DNA from 2 places in the Geodermatophilus sp. SYSU D00079 genome. Region 1 is predicted to be linked to the other one. Evidence: riboswitches for the same ligand, from Rfam matches in the RefSeq annotation. Region 1 holds a riboswitch; the other holds the start of a gene.
The links. A riboswitch is a leader RNA that binds a small molecule or an ion and turns the genes downstream of it on or off. The one in region 1 is predicted to bind cyclic di-AMP.

Region 1 (4,203 bases):
AGGGCGGCGAACTCGCGGCGCAGCACCGGCACGACCTCCTCGCCCAGGATGTCCAGCTGCTCGAGCACCGTCTTCAGCGGCAGGCCGGCGTGGTCGACGAGGAACAGCTGGCGCTGGTAGTCGCCGACGTAGTCGCGGAAGCCGAGGGTGCGCTCGATGACCTGCTGCGGGGAGCCGACGGTCAGCGGCGTCTCGCGGCTGAAGTCCTCCAGCGACGGGCCGTGCCCGTAGACGGGGGCGTTGTCGAAGTAGGGCCGGAACTCGGCGACGGCGTCCTGGCTGTTGCGGCGCATGAACACCTGCCCGCCGAGACCGACGATCGCCTGGTCGGCCGAGCCGTGGCCGTGGTGCTCGTAGCGCTGGCGGTAGAACTCGACCATCCGCTGGGTGTGCTGCGGCGGCCAGAAGATGTGGTTGTGGAAGAAGCCGTCGCCGTAGTACGCGGCCTGCTCGGCGATCTGCGGCGAGCGGATCGAGCCGTGCCAGACGAACGGCGCGACGCCGTCCAGCGGCCGGGGGGTGGAGGTGAAGCCCTGCAGCGGGGTGCGGTACTGCCCCGACCAGTTGACCACCTCGGTGTCCCACAGCTTGCGCAGCAGCGCGTAGTTCTCCACGGCCAGCGGGATGCCGTCGCGGATGTCCTTGCCGAACCAGGGGTAGACCGGGCCGGTGTTGCCGCGGCCCATCATCAGGTCCACCCGGCCGCCGGCCAGGTGCTGCAGCATCGCGTAGTCCTCGGCGATCTTCACCGGGTCGTTGGTGGTGATCAGCGTGGTCGCCGTCGACAGCTGCAGCGTCGAGGTCTGCGCGGCGATGTAGGCCAGCGTGGTGGTGGGGGAGGACGAGAAGAACGGCGGGTTGTGGTGCTCGCCCAGGGCGAAGACGTCGAGCCCGACCTCCTCGGCCTTCTTCGCGATGGCCACGACCGCCTGGATCCGCTCCGCCTCGCTGGGCGTGCGGCCGGTCGTGGGGTCGGTCGTGATGTCGCTGACCGAGAAGATCCCGAACTGCATCTCGTGCTCCAAGTGGTTGAGAGCGCAACTACTGCTGCGTGCAACAGTTTCGCCCGGCCCGTATTCCGGGTCCGCGGACACTCTCCCGCGACGAGGGTCACGGGACCCATGTGGCTCCTGGGATTGTCACGGGACGGTAACGGCCCCTACGGTGGGTGCGTCCGGTCGGTCGTGCGTCCCCATCCGGGGAGCCTGGCCGGACGCCGCCGAGTCGTGTCCGCGCACCGCGGACGTGAGCCGGGGACCCACCGCAGCACCGGGGTGAATCCTGCTCCCGAGCAGGTAGGGCACCTTCCCGCCCGAACCCGTCAGCTAACTCGGTAGGCGGCCATGGAAGGAACGGAGAGCATCCGCATGCCTCGCCCACGGGCCCTCCCGGCCCGCAGGGATCCCGGGCCACGCGCACCTCGCGCCTCTTCCTCGGTCCGCTGATCTCACCTCCCCCGTGACCGGCCGCGCGCGTCCCTGACCGCCGCCGGACCCCCTCCCGTAGACCGCTGCGCCCCGGGCTGCCCTCCGTAGGAGTCGGCCGGCCCGCGTGCGCCCTCGCGCCCCGGAGCACCCCCCTCGATGAACGACCGCACCACGCAGTCCCCCGCGCTCGACGCCACCACCCCCGCCGTCGACGCCGCCACCCCCGACACCACTCCCGCCCGCCGCCGGGTGCGCCTGCCGGCCCAGGGTCGCCGTCCGGCGTTCTTCCTGGCCGCCGCCGCGGCCGGCGCGATCGTGGTCAACGTCCTGGCCACCGGCGCGCCCGACGCCGAGGCCACCGCCACGCCGACGGAGTCGGTCAGCGTGGCCGAGCAGCTGGGCATCACCGCCGACACCGCGGCCGCGGCCACCCCGGACGCCGCCGACCTGGCCCCGCTGCAGGAGCTCGCCGCCTCCCGCAGCGAGCGCGAGGCCGCCGCGGCCAGCGCCGCCCAGGCCCAGGCCGCGGCCGACCAGGCCGAGCTGGACCGCCAGGCCGCCGAGCGCGAGGCCGCCGAGCGCGCCGCGGCCGAGGCCGCCGCCGCCGAGCAGGCCGCCCGCGAGGCCGCCGAGCGCGAGGCCGCCGAGCGTCAGGCCGCCGCCGCTGCGGCCGCCGCTGCGCCGGCCGCCGCCCCGGCACCGAGCAGCGGTGGCTCCGCGGCGCCGCGTGGCTCCTTCAAGGAGTACGCGATGTCCAAGGTCGGCAGCGCCCAGCAGTTCAGCTGCCTGGAGAACCTGTGGGGCAAGGAGAGCGGCTGGAACCCCAACGCGCAGAACCCCACCAGCACCGCCTACGGCATCCCGCAGTTCCTGAACTCCACCTGGGCCGGCACCGGGATCGCCAAGACCTCCGACGGCTACCGCCAGATCGACGCCGGGCTCATCTACATCGAGAACCGCTACGGCAGCCCCTGCGGTGCGTGGGCGCACTCGCAGGCCAACAACTGGTACTGATCGAGCGGTGCTGGATCGAGGGGCCGTCCCGGCAGGGGCGGCCCCTCGAGTCGTTCCCGGGGCCGGTGTGGGACGGTCGGGCGGTGCCGTTGGCGAGCGAGGAGGGGGCGCGCGTGGACCCGGACGTCGTGGCCACCGGGCGGTCGGCGTGAGGGTCGTCCCGTCCGGCTTCGTCCGCGCCCACACCCAGGTCCGGCGGCCGTCGTCGGTCCCCGAGGTCCGGCTGCACGTGGCCGACGACGTCGTCGCCCTCTGGGAGGCCATGGAGGCCCAGAACGGCGGCGCCGGGGAGGCGCCGCCGTTCTGGGCCGCGGCGTGGCCGGGTGGTCAGGCGCTGGCCCGCTTCGTGCTGGACCGGCCCGAGGTGGTCGCGGGGCGGGCGGTGCTCGACCTCGGCGCCGGCAGCGGCCTGGTCGCCCTCGCCGCCCGGCTGGCCGGGGCCCGGTGGGTGCTGGCCAGCGACGTCGACGAGTTCAGCCGCACCGCGGTCGGCGTCAACGCCGGGCTCAACGGCATCGACGGGGTGAGCGTGACCGGCGACGTCCTGGGCCGCGACCTGCAGGGCATCGACGTCGTCCTGGCGGGGGACGTCTGCTACGACCGGGAGATGACCGAGCGGGTGCTGCCGTTCCTCGACCGCGCCCGCGCCCGCGGCGTCGAGGTGTACGTCGGCGACCCGGGGCGGCCCTACCTGCCGCACGACCGGTTGACCGCCGCCGCGGTCTACGAGATCCCCGAGACCGAGGGCCCCGGACTGCGGCGGACGACGGTCTGGCGGCTGCCGTGAGCAGCGTGGCCCCCGACCGCGGGCGCCGTGCCCGCCGGCCCTCCGGCGACGACCGGGAGCGGGCGATCCTGGCCACCGCCGAGGCGCTGCTGGCCGAGCGCCCGCTGGCGGAGATCTCCGTCGACGACCTCGCCCGCGGCGCCGGGATCTCCCGGCCGACCTTCTACTTCTACTTCGCCTCCAAGGACGCCGTCGTCCTCGCGCTGCTGGACCGGGTGGTCGCCGAGGCCCACGAGCTGCGCGCCGCGGCGCTGGCCGGCGCCTCCGACGACGTGCGGGCGAACTGGCGGGCGGCGCTGGTCGCCGTCCGCGACACCTTCCGTGCGCACCGGGCACTGACCGCGGCCGCGACCCAGCTGCTGGCCGCCAGCGCCGAGGTGCGGGAGCTGTGGTTGCAGGTGATGGAGGGGTTCGTGGCGGAGACCGCCGCGGCGATCGAGGCCGAGCGGGCGCGCGGTGCGGCGCCCGGCGGCCCGGCGGCCCGCGACCTCGCCACCGCGCTGAACTGGATGAACGAGCGGGTCATCCAGGGCACCCTCGCCGGCCAGCAGCCGGCCGTGGGGGAGGACGACCTCATCGACGTGCTGCTCACCGTCTGGCTGCGCACCATCTACGGCACCGACGATCCGACGCGCCGTTGACGCACTCGACACCGTGTCGAGTACCGTGGTGCAGGTCACCGGCCGAGCCAGGGGGAACGCCATGACCGCACCCACCGAGCACGTGGACGTGCTGATCGTCGGCGCCGGGCTCTCCGGCATCGGCGCCGCCTGCCACCTCCAGCGTGAGTGCCCCGACCGCAGCTACGCCGTCCTCGAGGCGCGCGAGGCCATCGGCGGCACCTGGGACCTGTTCCGCTACCCGGGCGTGCGGTCGGACTCCGACATGTTCACCCTCGGCTACTCGTTCAAGCCGTGGACGCAGGCGCGGGCCATCGCCGACGGCGAGTCGATCCGCCGCTACGTGCAGGAGACC
Region 2 (4,203 bases), on a different contig from region 1:
GCCTGTACCTGCGCGAGGAGGTGGCCGGGGCGCTGCGGGTCTACTACTACCGCCGCGGCTCGGCGGCCTCGACCCTCGCGCCGGGCGCCTTCGACCCGGCCGTCCTCGAGGGGGCGGCCTTCCTGCACCTCACCGGGATCACCGGAGCGCTGTCCCCGGAGGCGGTGGAGTTCCTGCCGTGGGCGGCGCGCACGGCGCGGGCGGCGGGCGTGCGGGTGAGCTACGACGTCAACTACCGCAGCCGGCTGTGGGAGCCGGCCGCGGCCCGCGCCGCCAGCGAGGCCCTGTTCCCGCACGTCGACGTCCTGCTCGTGGGCGACGACGAGGCCCGCGCCCTGTGGGGCTGGGACGACGACACCGGCCTGGAGCGGCTCGCCGACGCCGGGCCCGGGGAGGTCGTGCTCAAGCAGGGCGCCCGCGGCTGCACGGCACTGGTGGACGGCGAGCGGTTGACCTCGCCGGGCTTCCCCGCCCGCCAGGTCGACCCCGTGGGCGCCGGCGACGCGTTCGCCGCCGGCTACCTCGCCGCCTCCCTCTGGGGGGCCGAGCCGGCCGGGCGGCTGCGCACCGCCAACGCCATGGGTGCCTTCTGCGTCCAGGGCCTGGGTGACTACGAGGGCCTGCCCAGCCGCCGTGAACTGACCGCGTTCCTCGACCAGACCGTCGACCTCGGGAGGTGACGATGCACTCCGACGACCCCGCCGGCGTGCTCGAGGGTGTCTACGTCGCCAACGTGACGCCCTTCCGCGACGACGAGCGCTTCAGCGTCGACGTCGACTCCTACCTCGGCCACGTCCGCTGGCTGGCCGGGCAGGGGGTCACCGGCGTCGTCCCGTTCGGCACCAACGGCGAGGGCCCGTCGGTGTCGGTCCGGGAGAAGCGGGCCGTGCTGGAGGCCCTGCTGCCCGAGGTGGGGGCGCTGCACGTCGTCCCCACCGTCGCGGAGGGCAACCTGCCGGACACCCTGGACCTGCTCGAGCAGCTGCAGGACCTGCCGGTGCGGGCGGTGATGGTGCTGCCGCCCTACTACTTCCGGCCGGCGGCGGCCGAGGGGCTGCGCGTGTTCTACGAGCGCGTGCTGGCCGCCACCCGGCACCCGGTGGTCGTCTACCACATCCCCAAGTACGCGGTGCCCGTCCCGGCCGAGCTGGTGGCCGACCTGCCGGTGTGGGGGGTGAAGGACTCCGGTGGCGAGGCCGGCTACGCCGAGACCGTGCACGCGGCGGGCAAGGGGGTGCTCGTCGGCACCGAGGACGACCTGCCGGCCCGCCTGCTGACCGCCACCGGCTCCATCTCCGCGCTGGCCAACATCGTCCCCGAGCAGGTCGTCGCGCTGTACCGGCACGTCCGTGGCGGACGGACCGACGACGCCGCGGCGCTGTCGGCCCACCTGCAGCAGGTGCGGGCGATGACCAAGGAGTTCGTCGCGCCCGGGATGCTCAAGCGCATCGCCGAGCAGCGGCACGGGCACCCGATGGGCACCGTGCGCCCGCCGCTGGTCCCCGTCCCGGCGGGGTTCGACGCCGCGGCCGCGGTCGAGCGCGCCGTGGCGGTCCCCGTCGGCTGAGGACGCCGGGACGCGGCTGCCCCCGCCGCCCACCCGCGTCCCCGGACGCCTGTGCCCATACACCCTCGGGCCGTCGATCGGGTGCCGCGCGACGCGGGTCACCCGACGAATCGACGGCGCTCGATTGTCACAACTGCATAACGCCGGTTACCGTGGGTGGGTCCGGTCGATCGTCACGTCCCCGCCCGGGGAACCCGAACGGACGCCGCCGAGTCGCCCTCCGGGGCGAGCCGGGGACCCATCGCAGTACTGGGGTGAATCCCGTTCCCGGGCCGTTGGTCCGGGACGGGTAGGGCTGCTTCCCGCCCGAACCCGTCAGCTAACTCGGTAGGCGGCCATCGGAAGAACGGAGAGCGGCCGGATGGCGCGCCCCTGCCCTGCTGCACGACCCCGCCCGACCCGGTACCACCGGAGCCGGGTGCGCCCGCGCACCTGATCGCCCGCGGCCGTCCTGCCGCGCACCGCCCGCGGGCCACTCCCGAGCACCCCCGCTCGACCGGCCTCCCGCCGTCTCCCCGGTGTCCCGCGCAGCGCCCGGACGTCCGCAGCCCCCTGCTGCCCGCTCACCCCGCAGCCCGCCGCCTCCGGCGTGCCGCTGCGCCCGTAGACCCCGGAGCACATCCCCTCATGGACCCCCGCACCACCACCGGCCGCGCTGCCGACCGCCGCGGCCGCGCACGCCGCCGCCCGCCGGCGAGCGTCCGCCGCCCCGCGCTGTACCTCGGCGTGGCCACCGCCGGCGCCCTCATGGTCAACGTCCTGGTCGGCTCGGACCCGGCCGCGCAGGCCGAGGCCGGGACGTCGGAGTCGGTCAGCGTCGCTCGCGAGCTCGGGCTGACCGCCGACTCCGCCCCGGCAGCGGCGACGCCGGACCTCCAGTCCCTGGAGCAGCTGACCGCCAGCCGCAGCAGCCGCGAGGCCGAGCAGACCGCGGCGCAGCAGGCCCAGGCCGCCGCCGACCAGGCCGAGTTGGACCGCCAGAGGGCCGAGGCGGAGGCCGCTGCCCGCGCCGCCGAGGCCGCCCGGGCCGCCGAGGCCGCCCGGGCCGCCGAGGCCGCGCGGGCTGCCGAGGCGGCGAGGGTCGCGGAGGCCGCCGAGGCCGCCGAGGCCGCGCGTGCCGCCGAGGCCGCCCCGCAGCGGTCGGGGGGATCCGCCCCCGCGGCCGCCGCCGCGTCCGGCAGCGTCGCGGCGACCACGATCGCGCGCATCACCAACACCGCAGGCGCCACCAAGCCCGCCGCGCAGGCGGCCGCGAACGCCGTGGTCAGCAACGTGCCCGGTGCCGCCGGCATCACCATCGGCGGCACCCGCGCCAGCGCCGCCGACCCGGGCGGCCACCCCTCGGGCCTGGCGCTGGACTACATGACCAGCTCCTCGCTCGGCGACGCGATCGCCCAGTACCACATCGCCCACTGGAACGAGCTCGGCGTGGAGTACGTCATCTGGAAGCAGCGGATGCTGAGCTCACCCAACGGCTCCTGGAAGCCGATGGCCGACCGCGGCAGCCCGACGGCCAACCACATGGACCACGTCCACGTGAACTACCGGGGCTGATCCCCGCGGGGCATCGCGCCCCGCACCTGCACGAGGCAACGGCTCCCACCCGTCGACGGGTGGGAGCCGTTGCGTGTCCGGCGACACCGCAGGCCGGGACATCGGCTACGAGGTCTGTCCGGCGACCGCTCGCCCCCTCGTGGCGGCCGCCATCTGCACGCGCAGGCTCCGGCCGACCTTCGCCGGACTCAGGAACTGCCACGGCGTGATCAGCCGGCCTCCGTAGCTGGCCAGGTTCGAGGCCAGTCGGTCGTCGTGCGCGGCGCCGGCGAACATCAGACGCTCGACGGGGTTGAGCTTCCGACCGTTGGCGAGGTCGGCGATGAAGAAGTGGTGTGCGGCCAGGCGGTGGTGGTGCTGCCGCCCGTACCGCTGGAGGGCTGTGTCGATCTCGGCGTCGTCGGCCCTCGGGCGTGCCAGGACCGGACCGACCTCGTCGGCCAGCCACGCCGCGGACTCCAGTGCCCAGCCGCAGCCGACCCCCCACAGGTAGTCGGTGGTCAGGGCGGCGTCGCCGACGAGGGCCATGCCGGGAACCGCCGGTGCCCTGCTCACGTCCGGGTAGTGGGGCACCCCGACGTAGTCGGAGACCCGTCGCGCGGAGGTGAGGTCGGGGCCGTCGGGGAGGGCCTCGATGACCTGCCGGAAGCTGGTGTCGATGTCGCGGCGGAACTCGGTGAGCTTGTCGTGGGTGAGCATGACGGCGAGGACGGTGACGCCGCTGTCGTTGGGGAAGGCGTAGGCCACGTCGGGATCGGTCAGCCACATCTGGGAGCGCTCGCCGCTGGCGAGGGGAAGGTCCTCGAACGAGGCGAAGTAGATGAAGCGCCCGTGCTTCTTCTCCTTGGCGGGCACTGCGGCGGAGGAGGCGACGAGGGAGTACCGCCCGTCGGCGGCGACGACGACCCTGGCGCGGAACTCCTGGTCGTCGCCGGCGCGCGTGGTGGCTCGGACGCCCTGCACCCGGCCGTCCTGTGCGATCACCTGCGTGGCCTTGACCCCCAGGAGGAGGTCGACCCCTGGCGTGGTGGCGGCGAGGTTCCGCAGCATCGGATCCAGCACGCTGCGCCGGATGTTGTAGC

Region 2: linked by a shared signal. The riboswitch ahead of ACI79E_RS14565 (hypothetical protein) and the one ahead of ACI79E_RS18935 (aggregation-promoting factor C-terminal-like domain-containing protein) in region 1 are both predicted to bind cyclic di-AMP.

Annotation. Positions count from the first base shown of each region.
Region 1 is NZ_JBJGZS010000028.1:23,600-27,802, reverse strand. Features, by position in the region: gene ACI79E_RS18940 (LLM class flavin-dependent oxidoreductase) at 1-1,013, opposite strand, end outside; cyclic di-AMP (ydaO/yuaA leader) riboswitch at 1,208-1,355, shown strand; gene ACI79E_RS18935 (aggregation-promoting factor C-terminal-like domain-containing protein) at 1,584-2,441, shown strand; gene ACI79E_RS18930 (class I SAM-dependent methyltransferase) at 2,590-3,228, shown strand; gene ACI79E_RS18925 (TetR/AcrR family transcriptional regulator) at 3,225-3,869, shown strand; gene ACI79E_RS18920 (flavin-containing monooxygenase) at 3,931-4,203, shown strand, end outside.
Region 2 is NZ_JBJGZS010000017.1:15,758-19,960, forward strand. Features, by position in the region: gene ACI79E_RS14555 (sugar kinase) at 1-680, shown strand, start outside; gene ACI79E_RS14560 (dihydrodipicolinate synthase family protein) at 683-1,567, shown strand; cyclic di-AMP (ydaO/yuaA leader) riboswitch at 1,764-1,916, shown strand; gene ACI79E_RS14565 (hypothetical protein) at 2,195-3,121, shown strand; gene ACI79E_RS14570 (NAD(P)/FAD-dependent oxidoreductase) at 3,227-4,203, opposite strand, start outside.